DNA from 2 places in the Micromonospora sp. ATLC20 genome. Region 2 is predicted to be linked to the other one. Evidence: riboswitches for the same ligand, from Rfam matches in the RefSeq annotation. Region 2 holds a riboswitch; the other holds the start of a gene.

Region 1 (8,586 bases), on a different contig from region 2:
CAGCCTGCTCGCGGTGCCGGCCGTCGCGGCCGCGGTGATCGCCGCGAAGACACCCGGCCGGCTCGGCGGCGACCGGGGACCGCGCGCGGTGGCCGAGTCGATGGCCTGCGCGGCGATCGAGACGCTCTTCGACGGGGCCGCGTTCGTCACCTCACTCCGGCTCGGCCGCCCCGACCTGCTCTTCACCGGTTTCCGCGCGCCGGACGAGGCCGACTACCAGCCGGACGGGGCGGACCATCGGCCGGACGAGGCGGACCGCCGGCCGGTCGCGCCGGTGGCGGCCTGACGGAGGGAGTGGTGGTGCCGACGACGTACCCGCTGGCCCCCGGCCAGCAGATGATGTGGGAGTTCATGACCGCGCTCGACCCGGCCCGCCCCGGCGCCTCACGGCTCGTGGTGGTGGAGTTCCGCCGGCTGCGGGGCGCGCTGCGGGTCGACGTGCTGCGGCAGGCGATGCAGGACGTGGTGGACCGGCACGACGCGCTGCGGATGCGGTTCGACAGCATCGGCGTGGAGCCCGAGGTGCGGATCCTGCCGCACGTCGAGTCGCCGCTGGAGTACGTCGACCTGTCCGGCCTGCCGCCGGCCGAGCAGCAGGCCCGGGTCGAGCGGATCGCGTACGCGCACCGCAACGACGCGTTCGACCCCGGCCGGGCGCCGCTGTGGCGGGCCGCCCTGGTCCGGCTCTCCGAGACCGAGCACGTGCTCGCGCTCTGCTTCTTCCACATGGTCTCCGACGGCTGGTCGTGCCGCGTCGTGGTGGAGGACCTGTGCCACGCGTACTCGGCCCGGCTCGGCGCGGCCGATCCGCAGCCGCCGCTGGGCGTGGGCCCCACCGCGCTCGCCGCGCTCCAGGAGGCGGAGCAGGCCGGCAACGGCGTCGACGCCGCCGCCCGGGCCGCGTACTGGCGGGACCGGCTGCGGCCGGTGGAGCCGTACCAGCTCTTCCCGGCGTCGCCGCCGGCGCCGGACGTCGCGCTCAGCGCCGAGGTGGCCACCCGCTTCGCGTTCCCGCCGGAGGTCACCGCGCGGCTGCGTCCGGCCGCCCGGCGGGCCCGCACCAGCCCGTACGTGCTGCTGCTGGCCGCGTACCTGGTGCTGCTGTCGCGGCGGGCCGGCCGGTCCCGGGTGGTGCTGGGCACCACCACGCTGGGCCGGGAGAGCCCGTTGTCCCGGCAGCTCGTCGGTCAGTTCACGAACAACGTCTACCTGCCGGTCGACGTCGCGGCGGACGCGCCGATGAGCGCGGTGGTAGGCGCCGCGCACACCTCGCTGGCCGAGGCCGTCGCGCACGCCACCGCGTTCCACCGGCTGGCCCGGGCGGTCCGCCCCGACTTCGCGGCGATCCGCCCCTGGCCGGACAACCACCTGTTCGACGCCTGGTTCCAGTCCGCCGCGTCGGCGTCGCCGGTGCTGCACTGCCCGGGGCTGCGGGTGGAGCCGGTCGACATCACCGCCCGGCCCGCGCCCGGCACACCGCCGCCGGTGGTCGCCGCCGACGTGCCGCCCGAATGCCTGCCCGTCTGGGTCAAGCGGGGTTCGCCGATCGTCGTGGTGGACGACGACCGGGCCGGCGGCGTGGTGATCCGCAACCGGGGCGTGTTCGGCGACGACCTGGTACGCGGCCTGATCGACGACTACGTCGCGGTGGTCTCGGCGCTCGTCACCGACCCGGCCACCACCCCGGAGCGGGTACGCCTTCCTGACGGTGCGTGCTTCCTCGACCACGCGATCGGGTAGGAGTTCCGACGGACCGATCGGAGAGAGGTACGACGACCATGACGGACACCTCGACGAACCAGCACACGACGGAGCAGCCCGCGCCGCCGGTGCCACGCTCGGCCGTACGGGCCCGCTGGTCGGTGGCGCTGCTCTTCGTCATCATGGGCCTGGCCATCGGCGGGTGGTCGGCCCGCGTACCGGAGGTGCGGGACGCGGTAGGCGTCGGCAACACCGGCTGGGGCCTGGCGAACATCGCCACGAACGCCGGGGAGCTGGTCTCCCTGGTCGTGGTGGCGGTGCTGATCAGCCGGATCAACACCCGCCGGCTGGCGCTGGCCGGGGCCGCGCTGATCCTGCTCAACGCGCCGCTGCTGGCCGCGTCCACCACAGTGGTGGCGCTGGTCGGCGGCCTGGCGGTCTGGGGCTTCGCGGCGAACCTGCTGGCCACGCCGATGAACGCCCAGTCGGTAGAGGTGCAGAAGCGCTACGGGCGGCCGATCCTGTCCACGTTCCACGCCGGCTTCAGCATCGGCATGCTGGCCGGCGGCCTCTGCGGCACCGGCGCCGCGGCGATCGGGATGTCCCCGTCGGCGCAGATGGCGGTCACCAGCGTCCTGCTGGGCGCGCTGCTGGTCGGCACGCACCGCTGGCTGCCTGATACGCCCCGGCAGGAGACGAAGGACGGCGAGGCCCGGCGACGGCTGCGCGACCGGTTCACCCCGCAGCTGCTGCTGCTCGCGGTGATCGCCTTCCTCGCCTCGTTCATCGAGATGGCCGGCGCACAGTGGAGCGCGCTGTACGCGACCGAGGTGGCGGGCGCCGCCGCGGTGCTCGCCGCCGCCACGTACACCTGTCTGTCGCTCGCCGCCACCGTCGCCCGGCTGGTCGGAGACCGGCTGGCCGGCCGGTTCGGGCGGATCCGCTTCGTGCGGCTGTCCGCGCTCGTCGCCACAGCGGGTGTGGCGCTGCCGGTGGCGTACCCCCATCCGGCCGCGGTGATGGCCGGCTTCGGACTGCTCGGCTTCGGCCTGGCGTGCGTGACCCCGACGGTGCTCGGCTTCGCCGGCGAGCAGCCGCGCCTCACCTCCGGTGAGGGCGTCTCGGTGGTGGCGATGGGCCAGTGGCCGGGCGCGTTGCTCGCGGCGCCGGTGATCGGCCTGCTCGCCGGTGCCCTGAACCTGCGCAGCGCGTTCGTGGTGGTGGCCGTGATGGCGGTCGCCGTGGTGGCGTTGATCGGGCGGGTCCGGGCGACGGCGCTGCCCGGTGAGAGCCCGGTCCCGCCCCCGCCGTGACGGCCGGGGCGGGGGCGGCGGTCAGAAGTCGTCGTCGAAGGTGACCGACCCGGTCACCCCGACCTGGTACGCCGACACCCGGCGCTCGAAGAAGTTGGACAGCTCCTGCACGTCCTGCAACTCCATGAACGCGAACGGGTTGCCGCTGCCGTACATCGGGGCGATGCCGAGCACTGCGAGGCGCCGGTCGGCCACGTGCTGGAGGTACTCGCGCATGTCCGCGAGCGACATCCCGGGCACGCCCTGCCCGAGCAGGTCCGCGGCGAAGCCCACCTCGCACTCCACCGCCTCGGCCAGCATCTCCCTCACCTGCTTCTCCATCTCGTCGTCGAACAGGTCCGGCTCCTCGGCGCGTACGGTCTCCACCACGTCGAAGGCGAACGCCATGTGCATCGACTCGTCCCGGAACACCCAGTTGGTGCCGGAGGCCAGCCCGTTGAGCAGGCCCCGGGAGCGCAGGAAGTAGACGTAGGCGAACGCGCCGTAGAAGAACAGGCCCTCGATGCACGCGGCGAAGCAGATCAGGTTGAGCAGGAACGCCCGCCGGTCCGCGCGGGTCCGCAGCTCGCGCAGCTCGAAGATCGAGTCGATCCACCGGAAGCAGAACTCGGCCTTGCGGGCGATCGACGGGATGTTCTCCACCGCGGCGAACGCGGCGAACCGTTCCTTCTCGTCCGGCACGTACGTGTCCAGCAGGTTCAGGTAGAACTGGACGTGCACCGCCTCCTCGAACAGCTGCCGGGACAGGTAGAGCCGGCCCTCGGGCGAGTTGACGTGCTGGTAGAGGTTGAGCACCAGGTTGTTGGCGACGATGGTGTCGCCGGTCGCGAAGAACGCCACCAGCCGCGACACCAGGTGCCGTTCGGCGGGGGACAGCTTCGCCAGGTCGGCGAGGTCGGAGTGCAGGTCCACCTCCTCGACCGTCCAGGTGTTCTTGATCGCGTCCTTGAAGCGGTCGAAGAAGCGCGGGTAGCGCATCGGCCGCAGGGTCAGGTCCATGCCGGGGTCGAGCAGCATGTGCCGGGTCGGTGCGGTGGTGGTCACTGGCATGCCTCGCAGCTCTCGGGGTTCTCCAGGGAACAGGCCAGCGCCTCGTCGTCGCTCACGGCGGAGACCACGCCGGAGACCGGGGCGAGCACCGGCGCGACGGTGGCCTGCTGGATGCGGGTGGCGGGACGGGAACGCAGGTAGTAGGTGGTCTTCAGCCCGGCCTTCCAGGCGTACAGGTACATCGAGGACAACTTGCCGATGGTCGGCGCGCTCAGGAACAGGTTCAGCGACTGGGACTGGTCGACGAACGGCGCCCGCGCGGCGGCCAGGTCGATCAGCGCCCGCTGCGGCAGCTCCCAGGCGGTGCGGAACAGCTCCCGAACCGGCGCGGGCAGCTCGGCGATGTCCTGCACCGAGCCCTCGGCCCGCTTGATCCGGTCGCGGACCTGCGGCGTCCACAGCCCGCGCGCCTTCAGCTCCCGCACCAGGTACGTGTTGACCTGGAGGAACTCCCCGGACATGGTCTCGCGCTTGAACAGGTTGGACACCTGCGGCTCCACGCACTCGTAGCAGCCGGCGATGGAGGCGATGGTGGCGGTCGGCGCGATCGCCACCAGCAGCGAGTTGCGCAGCCCGTGTGCGGCGATCCGCTCGCGCAGCGCCGCCCACCGTCCGGCCTGCGCCGGCTCCGCGCCCCACAGGTCCGGGTGCAGGTCACCCTTCGCGGCCCGGGTCTGCGGGTACGCCGGATGCGGCCCGAACCGCTCGGCCAGCCCGGCGGACGTCTCCAGCGCGGTCAGCAGGATCTCCTCCTGGACGCGGGTGGACAGCTCCCTGGCCTGCGCCGAGTCGAACGGCAGGCGCAGCGTGAAGAACGCGTCCTGCAACCCCATCAGCCCGAGCCCGACCGGCCGCCAGCGCGGGTTCGACGCCGCCGCCTGCTCGGCCGGGTAGTAGTTGATGTCGATCACCCGGTCGAGGAAGACCACAGCGGTGCGGACCGTGGCGCGCAGCCGCTCCCAGTCCACGCCGTCGGCGGTGACGTGGGCGCCGAGGTTCACCGACCCGAGGTTGCACACCGCCGTCTCGGCGTCGTCGTTCACCTCCAGGATCTCGGTGCACAGGTTGGACAGGTGGATCACGTTGCCCGGCTCGCCGGTCTGGTTGGACAGCCGGTTCGCGGCGTCCTTGAACGTCATCCAGCCGTTGCCGGTCTGCGCGAGCGTGCGCATCATCCGCCCGTACAGGTCCCGGGCCTTCACCGTGCGCACCGCGTTCTTCTCGGCCGCCCGGTACGCGGCGTCGAACGCCTCGCCGTACAGGTCGGGCAGCTCCGGGGCGTCCGACGGGTCGACGAGCGACCACTCGCCGTCGGCCTCGACCCGGCGCATGAACTCGTCCGGGATCCAGTTGGCGAGGTTGAGGTTGTGCGTACGCCGCGACTCCTCGCCGGTGTTGTCCCGCAGCTCCAGGAACTCCTCCACGTCCGGGTGCCACGGCTCCAGGTAGACGCAGGCCGCGCCCTTGCGCCGGCCGCCCTGGTTGACCGCGGCCACCCCGGCGTCGAGCGTCTTGAGGAACGGCACGATGCCGTTGGACCGGCCGTTGGTGCCCCGGATCAGCGCGCCCCGGCCCCGCACCCGCGACCAGGAGATGCCGATGCCGCCGGAGAACTTCGACAGCTTCGCGACCTGGTGGTACCGCTCGTAGATCGAGTCCAGCTCGTCGCGCGGCGAGTCGACCAGGAAGCACGACGACATCTGGGTGTGCCGGGTGCCGGAGTTGAACAGCGTGGGGGAGCTGGGCAGGTACGCGAGGCTGGACATCAGGCGGTAGAAGCCGACCGCCTCGCCCGGGGTGCGGGACAGCCCGCAGGCCACCCGCAGCAGCCAGTACTGCGGTGTCTCCACCACCAGCCGCGACTGCGGGTGCCGAAGCAGGTAGCGGTCCGCGACCGTGCGCAGTCCGAAGTACTCGAACCGGAGGTCGCCGTCCGGGTCCACGGCGTCGTCGAGCTTGCGGGCGTGCCGGGCCACGAACGCGGCCGTCTCGTCGCCGATCAGCCCCAGCCCGTGCGCGTACGCGATCGACTGGCTGAAACTCGCCACGCCCTGACCGCGGACCTCCTTGTCCACGTACGCGGCGAGCAGCCGCGCCGCCAGCTTCGAGTACTGCGGCTCCTCGCCGATCAGCTCCGCCGCGGTCTGGATCGACAACCGGTCCAGCTCGGCGGTGGTCGCCCCGTCGTAGAGCCCGCTTATCGTCTTGGTGGCCACCCGCAGCGGGTCCACCTCGTCCAGGTCGGCGACCCAGCGCTCGACCGCCCGGACGATCTTGCCGACGTCCACCGGCTCGGTGTCGCCGTCCCGCTTGCGTACCCGCATCGCCGGCCGGCGGGCCTCGGACCCGCCGGTGGCGGACGGGGGACTCTCCTGCACGACAGTCATGACCTCTCCTCGCTGTCACCGTCTGGAGACGGCGGGAGACGCCAACGGGCACGGCGCGGCCGGCCCGGCTGCTGGCGTCGGTCGTCCCGCGCGACCTCCGGCCGCCGTACGCGGAGGCGTACGGCGCGCTGGCAGGTCTTCGGACTCGCGGGCCCGACCGGGGTCGCCGGTCGCCTACCGGCCGTCGCTTCCCAGGCCGATGGCCCAGTGCTGTTGACGGCTGTCGTTCCCACTCACCGCTGCGGGGCAGTCCCGGATTCCCACCGGGTTCCCTCTTGCCTCGGCCCCGCCCCGGAGGGCTCGGCCGAACCAGCTGCGGCACCACCATATATGGCGGTGAGGGCTTGTGTGCAACACCAGATGTCGTGTCGGCGTGTCGGAATGATCTCACTGTCCACAGTGCCTACCCCCGATTCCGGCTCGGGCCGGCGGGCGCGATACTCGGCGTATGGGGAATACCGGGCGCCGCTGGGCGTGGGTGGCGGTCCTGCTCGTCGGCGGCGGGCTTCACCTGCTGGTGCTGGAGACACTCGCCGGCACCGGGACCGTCACGTTCATCCCGGCGCTGATCGTGCTCGGCGCGTGCGTCGCGCCCGCCACGTTCCTGGCCTTCGCCCAGGGGCGGCCGGCCCGCCGTCCGGTCCCCGGCTCCGTCGTCGGCGTCGCCGCGCTCCTCGGCGGCGTGGTCGGCGTGGTCGCCGCCGGCTGGCTGGAGTACGGCACGCTGCACCGCCTCGGTGTCCTGCCGATGGCGCTCGTCGGCCTGGCCGAGGAGACCGCCAAGCTGATCGTGCCGGCCGGCATCCTGCTGCTGTGGCGGCGGCACCCGTCCCCGGCGCAGGGCCTGGTGATCGGCGTCGCCTCCGGCGCCGGGTTCGCCGCGCTGGAGACCATGGGCTACGCGTTCGCCGCGTTCGTCGGGTCGGAGGGCAACCTCGGCGCGGTCGAGCGGACGCTGCTGGTTCGCGGTCTCACCGCGCCCGCCGCGCACCTGGCCTGGACCGGGCTGACCGCCGCCGCGCTGTTCACGTTCGCCGCCGCGCCCGGCGGCCGGAAGCTGGCGGCGTTCCTGCTCACCTTCGCCGCCGCCGTCACGCTGCACACCTGCTGGGACACGTTCGGCACCCAGCCCGCGTACGTGTTCATCGGCGCCGTGTCGCTGGGCTGGGTGCTGCTCCGCCTGCACCTGGACCGCGAGCGGCCGGCCCCGTCCGGGACGCCGGTCGTGCCGGCATCCCGGGAGACGGCCGCGCATCCCGGCTGAGCCGGGCGGCCGGCCGTCCGGCTCAGCCCGGCCGTCAGCCGACGGCCAGCCGGACGCCGAGCGCGACGAAGGCGACAGCGCAGAGCCGGTCGACGCGCCGCGACCAGCGGCTGTCGCCCCACCGCCCGGCGAACCGTCCGGCGCCCACGCCGAGCGCCAGGTCCACGGCGAGCTGCACCGCGACGAACAGCGCCCCGAGCAGCACCAGCTGCGCCGCCACCGGGCCCGCCTCGGGCCGGACGAACTGCGGCAGGAACGCCACGCTGAACAGGATCATCTTCGGGTTGAGCAGGTTCGTCAGCAGTCCGCGCCGGAACGCCCGCCCGGCGCCGCCGTCCGGCCGGTCCGCACGCGCGCCGGGCCGGCCCGTGCCGCGCAACGCCCGCAGGCCCAGCACGATCAGGTACGCCGCACCGGCCCACCGGATCGCGGTGAACAGCACCGGGGACGCGGCGATGACGGTGGCGAGCCCGGCCACCACGGCGGCGACGTGCACCGCCTCCCCGGCGGCGACCCCGAGCGCGGCCACCGCGCCCGCCCGGGCGCCGTACCGGGTGGCGTTGGCGAGCACGAACATCATGTCCGGCCCCGGGGTGAGCATGAGCACCACGATCGCGGCCAGGTAACCGGCGAGCGTGGCGGCCGACAGTCCGAGCACCGCTCAGCCCTCCCCGGCGCCGTCGAGCAGCGCCCGGCGCAGCGCCAGCCGGTGCTCGCGCCGGATCTGCGCCTCCCGGTAGCGCCGCCGGTCGCCGTCGGTCTCGGTGTGCAGCGGCGGCACCGGCCGGGGCTGCCCGTCGTCGTCCACCGCCACCATCACCAGGTGCGCGGTCGCCACGTCCACCGGCGGCACCGCGCGGTCCCACCGGTC
Region 2 (8,586 bases):
CGAACCTGCGCTACATCGCGCAGGGCCTGTACACCCTGGGCACCCTGCTCTACGGCGACGCACCGAACTTGCGCGGCAAGACCGACGACATGCCGATCCACACCTCACATCCGCTCTTCGTCGAGGACAAGGTGCGGATGTTCATGGACCCGTGGCCCTGGATGGAGTATCTCGCCGGATTCGACTTCGCCTTCGGCACCAGGATCCACGGCACCATCACGGCGCTGATCTCCGGCACTCCCGGGTATCTCCTCGCACACGACTCGCGCACCCTGGAACTGGCCCGCTACTTCGACATCCCGCACCGGTTGATGCGCGACGTGCCGGCCGACGTCGACGCCGCCCAGCTCTACGAGGAAGCCGACTACACGGCCCTGAACGAGGGCCACAAGGAGCGGTTCGCGCGGATCACCGCGTTCCTCGCCAGGCACGACCTCGGCCTGTCGTTCGCCGACGGGGACAGCGCCACCCGCTTCGACGAGCAGGTCCGCCGAACCGTCTACCCGCCGGCGGTCCGGCCGGCCTCCGCCTACACCGCCGAGGAACTGCTGGCGCGCATGCAGTGGCTGCGGGACGAGAACCAGGCGCTGCAGCAGAAGCTCAAGGCACGCCGCGCGCAGCCACTGCGCGAGCAGGTCAAGCAGGCGGTGGGCGGCCGGGTCCGCCGGATGCTGTCGCGCTGACCGTCGTACGCCTGCGCAGGCTTCGCCGGCCGCGAATCGCGAGAACCCTTCTTATTCCCATCGACCGGCATTACGCTCTGGGCCAGCCCTGAGGTGCATCACATCGGAGGTTCCTATGAGGACGATGACCATCCGTCGCACGACTGCACTCCGTCTGGTGTCCGGCGCACGCCGGCTGTGGATCGAGTGGTGCTGGTAACTGCCGGCCCGGCGGGCGCTCCCGGGCGCCCGCCCCTGCGGCGCCGGGCCCTGCGGTGACGGACGGCGCGGAGCGCTACGACTGCCACCGCGAGCACGGACCGTACGCCGGGGTCTCGGCCTTCCTCGGTCGCGTCGCCGCCGACCGGCCCCGCCTGGCGGCCCGGCACGCGGTCGAACTGCACGCGATCGTTCCCCGGCTCGATCCGGCGGCCCGGCCGGCCGCCGAGGAGGAGCCGATCCGCTTCCACCCGGCCCGTCGTACCGCCTGTCTGGCCTACGGCGCGGCGGAGCTGGTGGCAGCCTGGGCCGGCACGCTCCGGCGGCCCGTGACCGTCCGGTTCGATCACGTCGCCAGCGCCGACGAGACGACGGCCGAACTGCTGGGCGCGCTGGCCCGCCGGCTCGGGCCTTCCCCGGTGCGCCTCGACCTGCGCGACGACGGTGCCCCCGACCCGGCGCCCGACGAGCGCACCCCGCAGGCGTTGCGGCGGGCCCTGGGCGACAGCCTGGCCAGCGGCTACTACCACCACGCGGCCCGGGTCGCCCGGCGCGGGCGGGCGGCGGTCACCCCCGACGGCGACCTGCGGCACTGGTGGGCGTTCACCACCGGCCTGGCCACCGCCCTGGCGGCCCTGAACCGGGCCGCCGAGGCGCTCGACCTCTACGACGAGGCGCGGGCCGCCACCGACGATCCGAAGATCACGATGTCGGCGGCGTACGCCACCGCCATGCTGCACGCCCGGCACCTGCCGGCGGCCGACCAGGACCCGGCGCTGGCCCGGCAGTGGCTGGAGCGGGCGCTGTACCTCGCCACCGAGCTGGCCGACCCACGCCAGCGGCTGTTGTCGACGGTCTTCTACGAGCAGGGCCTGGCGCTGCTGGACAGCCGGGCGGGCCGGCCCGACCGGGCGCTGCGGCTCGTGGACGACGGGCTGGCCCGGCTGACGGCCGCGCTCGGTCCCGGTGAACGCCCGCAGGACCTGGCCCGGCTGCGCCACAACCGGGCGCAGGTGTACCTCGCGCTGGGCGACCCGGCGCGGGCGCTGGCCGACCTGGACACCGTGATCGCCCACGACCCCGGCAACTGCGAGTACTACGTGGACCGCGCCGCCCTTTACCGGGCGGCGGGCCGGACCCGAGCCGCGATCAGGGACTACGACGCCGCCATCCGGCTGGGACCGCACCTGCCCGAGGCGTACTACAACCGGGCCGCGCTCCAGCAGGAGCGGGGCCGCCCCGAGCGGGCGCGCGCCGACCTGGAGCGGGTGCTCGCCATCGAACCGGGGCACCTCGACGCCCGGATCGCCCTGGTCAACCTGCACGTGGAGCGCGGCGCGCTGGACGCCGCCGAGGCGGGCGCGCGGGCCGGGCTGGCCGGCGCTCCGCAGGAGCCCGCGCTGCTGTGCACCCTGGGCCTGGTCCTCGCCGAGCGTGGCCGGGCCGCCGAGGCCGACGAACTGCTCACCCGGGCCCTGAGCGGTGACCCCGAGCTGGTGGAGGCGTGGACGAATCGGGCCGCCGCCCGGTTCGAGCGCGGCGACGTGGCCGCCGCGCTCGCCGACCTGGACCGGGCGGTGGCGCTGTCGGAGGCTCCCGTGCCGCGCTACAACCGGGGTACGGCCCTGGCCCGGCTGGGCCGGTGGGACGAGGCGGCCCGCGACTTCGCCCGGGCGCTCGCCCAGCCCGGCCTGGACCGGGCCCTACGGCGGGATCTGCGGGCGGAACTCGCCCGGTGCCGCCGGGCGCTGGCCGTCTGACCCGGCCCGGCCGGGGAGCCGGCGCTCGTCGTGCGCCGGCCCCGGTCCGGGGAAGGGGAGTGGGCTCAGCAGCCCTGGCGGCGGCTGTAGATCTGGTGGCGCTGACCGGCCCATCCGATGTAGCCGACCGCCTCGACGCAGTAGTTCGCCGTGCCGGTGACGGCGACCGGGCCGGCGTAATAGCTGAAGTCACCGGAATTGGTGTCCGCGCCGCCCGACCGGGTGCAGTGCGCGCCCTCGCCCGACCGCTCCGCGCAGCGGTAGATCTGCACGAAGGTCGGCGCCGACTTCCCGTACGCCGCGCCGCGGTGGTAGAAGCAGGCGCTGTTGGTGCCGCCGTTGCTGCTGTTGTAGTAGATCACCAGTTCACCGAGCCCGGACGACTGCACCTGGCTGTAGGTGATGGTCCCCGAGCAGGAGCCGGCCGCGTGGGCGGCGGGGGCGCCGACAGTCAGGCCGGCCGCGACGGTCACCAGCGCGGTCAGCGCCGAAAGCATGCGTCTCATGAACTACCCAATCCACAGTCGACTGTTCCGGAGTGGATCTTAATCAACCGGTGACCTTCACGGTGGCCCCAATCCATAGGCAACCACCTATTGACAAACAATATTAACAATTGGACCCTGCCGAGAGAGCGCTCTCCCGTCCCCCTGTCTCCAGCGAGGTGTCGCCATGCGTCTCCGAAGAAGGCTGCTCGCCGCCGCGTCCGCCCTGCTCGCCGGGCTCACCGGCGCCGTCGTCGCCACGCCCGCCCAGGCGGTCGGACCGGCGTTGCTACCGGTCACCGTCACCAACACCACCGGCCGCAGCGACCCGGTCTACCTCTACGTCATCGGCGTCCAGCTGTCCTCCGGCCGGCTCGGCTACGTCACCTCCGGCGGTGCCTTCGTGCCGTGGACCGGCGGGCAGATCCCGCCGTCACCCGCGCCGGACGTCTCCATACCGGGCCCCGGCAACGGCGGCAGCACCACGATCCAGTTCCCCCGCGGCTTCTCCGGCCGGGCCTACTTCTCCCTCGGGCAGAAGCTGACGTTCTTCCTCACCCCGGACGGACTGGTGCAGCCCGCGCCCTGGGCGGCCGGTGACGCGAACCGCGACATCCTGTTCGACTGGAGCGAGTTCACCTACAACGACTCCGGGCTGTGGCTCAACAGCTCCCAGGTCGACATGTTCGCCATCCCGCACGCGGTCACCGTGACCGGCGCCAACGGCGTCACCAAGCGCACCGGCGACGTGGTGGCCAACGGACGCAACGCGGTCATCGACGGGATCCGGGCGCAGCCGGGCTGGGCCGGCACCGTCCACACCCGCTCCGACGGGACCGTGCTGCGCGTCCTGGCTCCGGGCAAGGCGGCCGGGGCCGGTCTGCTCAGCACCACGTACCTGGACTCGTACATCGCGTCCGCGTGGAACGCGTACACCACGAAGACCCTGACCGTGGCGCCCTTCGCCGACCAGCCGGCCATCCGGTACTACGGCCGTACCTCGGGCAACACCATGACCTTCACCAACGGCAGCGGCCAGGTCGTCGCCTCCTTCAACCGGCCCTCCTCGGCCAGCGTCTGGGGCTGCGACGGCGACCTGCCCGCGCCGAACGACCAGGTGGTCGGCCCGATCTCGCGTACGCTCTGCGCCGCCCTCAACCGCGGCACACTCGGCACCATCGACACCCAGCCCAGCACGAACGCCGCCGACTTCTACCGCAGCAACCCCACCAACCAGTACGCCCGACTGATCCACGCCAACATGACCGACGGCCGGGCGTACGCGTTCGCCTTCGACGACGTCGGCGGATTCGAGTCGCTGGTGCACGACGGCGACCCCCGTTCGGCCGGACTGATCCTCAGCCCGTTCACCGGCGGTGGCGGCGGCACCCCGGCCACCGGGGTGCCAGTGGTCAGCAACTGGAACAACAAGTGCATCGACGTGCCGAGCTCCAACTTCGTCGACCGCGCGCCGCTGCAGATGTGGAACTGCAACAACACCAACGCGCAGAAGTGGACGTTCAGCGGCACGGCGCTCAAGAGCCAGAACAACAAGTGCATGGACATCGACGCCGGGTCCACCGCGAACGGGGCGACGGTGCAGCTCTACACCTGCAACGGCACCGGCGCGCAGCAGTTCACCCTGAACGCGGCCGGAGACCTGGTCAACCTCCAGGCTGGCAAGTGCGTCGACATCAAGGACTGGAACGGCAACGACGGCGCGAGGCTCCAGCTCTGGGACTGCGGGGGCACGGCCAACCAGAAGTGGCGCAAGGGCTGACCGGCCCTGCGACGGGGGCGGGGGCCGACCGCGAGTCGCTCCCGCCACCCGCCAGCGCGACGGACGACGCGCGTCAAGCACCGGGCGAGCCGGCGGAGGCCGTTGTCCCAACGGGACGCCGGCCTCCGCGACCGGGCTTGGGCCCCGCGACGGCTCGCCGTCCCGCAGGACGGACGCGCCGACCACGTCGGCTCACCGCCCCATACGATAGACAACGGTGCTGGTTCGCCGCGCCCGTGACGGGTATGGCGTCGTAAGAGGGAACCCGGTGTGAGTCCGGGACTGCCCCGCAGCGGTGAGTGGGAACGACAGCCGTCATCGAAGCACTGGACCGTGAGGTCTGGGAAGCGACGGCCAGTAGGTGACCGGGTGGATCCGGTCGCGCCCGCGAGTCCGAAGACCTGCCCGCACCGCGCGCACCGTCCGGTGTGCGCCGCCGACGGTCGCTCGGGACGGCCGGTGCGGAAGCCGGTACGCCGCCTGTACCCCTTCCCTCCCCGCCCCGATCGGCCTCGTGTGCTTCGAGGGAAGGGATCTCCATGAGTACCGCATTCGGTCAGAGCACCGTGCTGGGCTATCCGCGTATCGGGGGCAACCGGCAACTCAAGAAGGCCGTCGAGGCCTACTGGGCGGGCCGGATCGACGCCGAGGAGTTGGCGGCGACCTCTGCCGCGCTACGGGCGAAGGTCTGGCGGACGCTGCGCGACGCGCGCCTGGACGCGATCCCGTCCAACACGTTCTCCTACTATGACCACGTGCTGGACACGGCCGTCGCCGTCGGCGCGATCCCGCACCGGTTCGCCCGTCTCGGCCTCGGCGATCTCGGCACCTACTTCGCCATGGCCCGGGGCGTCGATGCCGAGCCGGCGCTCGAACTGACGAAGTGGTTCGACACCAACTACCACTATCTGGTTCCCGAGATCGGCTCCGACACCGCCTTCGCGGCGAATCCCGACAAGGCGCTGCGCGAGTACCGTGAGGCCCGCGAGCTGGGAATCGACAGCCGGCCGGTGCTGGTCGGGCCGGCCACATTCCTGCTGCTGGCCAAGCCCACCGAGGCGCGCGGCGAACCGTTCGACCGGTTGACCGACCTGGTCGACGTGTACGCCGACATCCTGCGATCCCTCGCCGCGGCGGGCGTGCGATGGGTGCAGCTGGATGAACCCGCCTACGTCGCCGACCGGAGCGCCGCCGAGATCGACGCGCTGCGGGAGGCGTACACCCGGCTCGGCGCGGTGGAACAGCGGCCGGCGATCTTCGTCGCCACCTATTTCGGCGAGCTCGGTGACGCGCTGCCCGCCCTGCTCGACACGCCGGTCGAAGCGGTCGGCGTGGATCTGGTGGCCGGGCCCGGCAACCTGCGGCGGCTGGCCGGTGCGGGACCGCTGCGCGGCAAGACGATCGTGGCCGGCCTCGTCGACGGCCGCAACGTCTGGCGTACCGACCTGCGCGCCGCCGTGGCGGCTGGTGCCGCCGTCACCGCCCTCGCCGACCACGTCGCCGTGTCCACCTCGTGCTCGCTGCTGCACGTGCCGGAGGACCTGTCCGCCGAGGCCGCTCTCGACCCGGCGTTGGTTCAGCGGCTCGCCTTCGCCCGGCAGAAGGTCGATGAGGTCGTTCGGCTCGGCCGCGCGCTGCGCAACGGCACCACGTCCCTGCCCGAGCCGCTGCCGCCCACCCCCGCCGCATGGCGCGACGACACCGTACGCGGCCGGCTCGCCGCACTGCGCGCCACAGATCGGCAGCGCGGCGCGTACCCGGAGCGAGCGGCGGCACAGCAGGCCCGGCTGAATCTGCCGCCCTTGCCGACCACGACCATCGGATCGTTCCCGCAGACCGACGAGCTGCGCCGCGCGCGTGCCGAGCATCGAGCCGGCCGCCTCGACGACACCGCCTACACCCGGCGTATGCGCGCCGAGGTCGAGCACGTCGTCCGGCTTCAGGAGCGGCTGGGTCTGGACGTGCTCGTGCACGGCGAGCCGGAACGAAACGACATGGTCCAGTACTTCGGCGAGCAGCTGGACGGGTTCGCCGCCACCGAACACGGCTGGGTCCAGTCCTACGGCTCCCGATACGTGCGTCCGCCCGTCATCTACGGCGACGTGGCACGCAGGGCGCCGATGACCGTCAACTGGTCCACCTACGCGCAGTCGCTGACCGACCGGCCGGTCAAGGGCATGCTCACCGGCCCGGTCACGATCCTGGCCTGGTCGTTCGTCCGCAGCGACCAGCCACTGGCAGACACCGCGGACCAGGTCGCGCTCGCGCTGCGCGACGAGTGCCGTGATCTCGAGGCAGCCGGTGTCCGGGTCATCCAGGTCGACGAGCCGGCGCTGCGTGAGACGCTGCCACTGCGCAGGGCGGACCAGAAGGCGTACCTGGACTGGGCAGTCGGGGCGTTCCGCCTGGCCACCTGCGGAGTCGCCGACGACACCCAGATCCACACCCACCTGTGCTACTCGGAGTTCGGGGAGGTGATCACGTCCATCGACGCCCTCGACGCCGACGTCACAAGCATCGAGGCATCCCGCTCCCGGATGGAGGTCCTCGACGACCTCGCCGCGATCGGATACCGCCGGGGTGTGGGGCCCGGCGTCTGGGACATCCACTCACCCCGGGTGCCGTCCCACGACGAGGTCGTCGGCGCGCTGCGCCGGGCCGTGGCCGCGGTGCCGGCCGAGCGGCTGTGGGTGAACCCCGACTGCGGCCTCAAGACGCGCGGCTATCCCGAGGTCGAGGCGTCCCTCCAGCACCTGGTCGCCGCCGCGGTCGAGCTGCGCGGACGCTGAGTCGGCGGGCCGGGCGGAACGCCGCGCCGTTCCGCCCGGCCCGGACCCGGTTCAGCCCTTGACAGACCGTGCCCCGAGCGCCGAGGCTGCATGAAGTGATGTGTGTCGATGTGCGGGGGGCATGATGCGACGCAGGATCTTCGCGCTGGCTACAGCCGCCGCGGTCGTCGTCGGCGGGGCCACGACGATGGTGCTGCGGCCGGCCTACGCCGCGACGGCATGCACGGTGGACTACACGATCACCCGGGAGTGGTCCAGCGGCTTCTGGGCCGAGCTCACCGTCACCAACCTGGGCTCTCCCGTCACCGACTGGTGGCTGCGGTTCCGGCAGGCGGGCGGTCAAACGATCACCATGGGCCTCGATCGGCTGCCGGACGGATACACGCTCGGCAGTGGCGAGATGTACCCGATGACCACGCTCCGTCCGCCGGCAGGCTCCACGCTGCCGACCGGCGCCTCGGTGACTGTGCGGTTCGGCGGCAACTACCAGGGTGCCGACCCCGAACCGACCGACTGGGTGTTGAACGGCCAGTCGTGCGACGCGGACGTCGCCGACCCGACCGGCTCGTCGCCGCCGCCGGCCTCGGGGAGCCCGCGGCCCAGCCCACTGCCTGGCGGGCCGTCGGTGGCGCTCACCTCGCCCCTGCCCAACGACTTCTTCGCCGCGCCGGGCGTCATCCCGATCCGTGCGGAGGCCGCGGCGGCGCCCGGCCGGCGAATCGAGCGGGTCGAGTTCCGCGAGCGCGGCACGCTGCTCGCCGTGGACACCACCGCGCCGTACGCGTTCGACTGGCGTGGCGTGCCGCCGAACAGCGGCACCCGGCTCACCGCCACCGCCTACGACAGCAGCGGCGCCCAGGCCACCGCCGAGGTCCGCGGCATCCGGGTACT

Evidence for each region. A riboswitch is a leader RNA that binds a small molecule or an ion and turns the genes downstream of it on or off. The one in region 2 is predicted to bind cobalamin.
Region 1: it holds a riboswitch for cobalamin, as region 2 does, so the genes downstream of both, AC2CHG_RS06120 (ribonucleoside-diphosphate reductase subunit alpha) here and metE (5-methyltetrahydropteroyltriglutamate--homocysteine S-methyltransferase) in region 2, are expected to answer to the same signal.

Annotation. Positions count from the first base shown of each region.
Region 1 is NZ_JBXUOV010000016.1:33,834-42,419, forward strand. Features, by position in the region: gene AC2CHG_RS06100 (glycosyltransferase) at 1-286, shown strand, start outside; gene AC2CHG_RS06105 (condensation domain-containing protein) at 301-1,740, shown strand; gene AC2CHG_RS06110 (MFS transporter) at 1,779-3,014, shown strand; gene AC2CHG_RS06115 (ribonucleotide-diphosphate reductase subunit beta) at 3,036-4,064, opposite strand; gene AC2CHG_RS06120 (ribonucleoside-diphosphate reductase subunit alpha) at 4,055-6,451, opposite strand; cobalamin riboswitch at 6,566-6,780, opposite strand; gene AC2CHG_RS06125 (PrsW family glutamic-type intramembrane protease) at 6,900-7,715, shown strand; gene AC2CHG_RS06130 (LysE family translocator) at 7,750-8,373, opposite strand; gene AC2CHG_RS06135 (acyl-CoA thioesterase) at 8,377-8,586, opposite strand, start outside.
Region 2 is NZ_JBXUOV010000014.1:49,383-57,968, reverse strand. Features, by position in the region: gene AC2CHG_RS05670 (polysaccharide pyruvyl transferase family protein) at 1-683, shown strand, start outside; gene AC2CHG_RS05665 (tetratricopeptide repeat protein) at 938-2,641, shown strand; gene AC2CHG_RS05660 (hypothetical protein) at 2,707-3,147, opposite strand; gene AC2CHG_RS05655 (beta-1,3-glucanase family protein) at 3,314-4,906, shown strand; cobalamin riboswitch at 5,111-5,329, shown strand; gene metE (5-methyltetrahydropteroyltriglutamate--homocysteine S-methyltransferase) at 5,446-7,695, shown strand; gene AC2CHG_RS05645 (cellulose binding domain-containing protein) at 7,817-8,586, shown strand, end outside.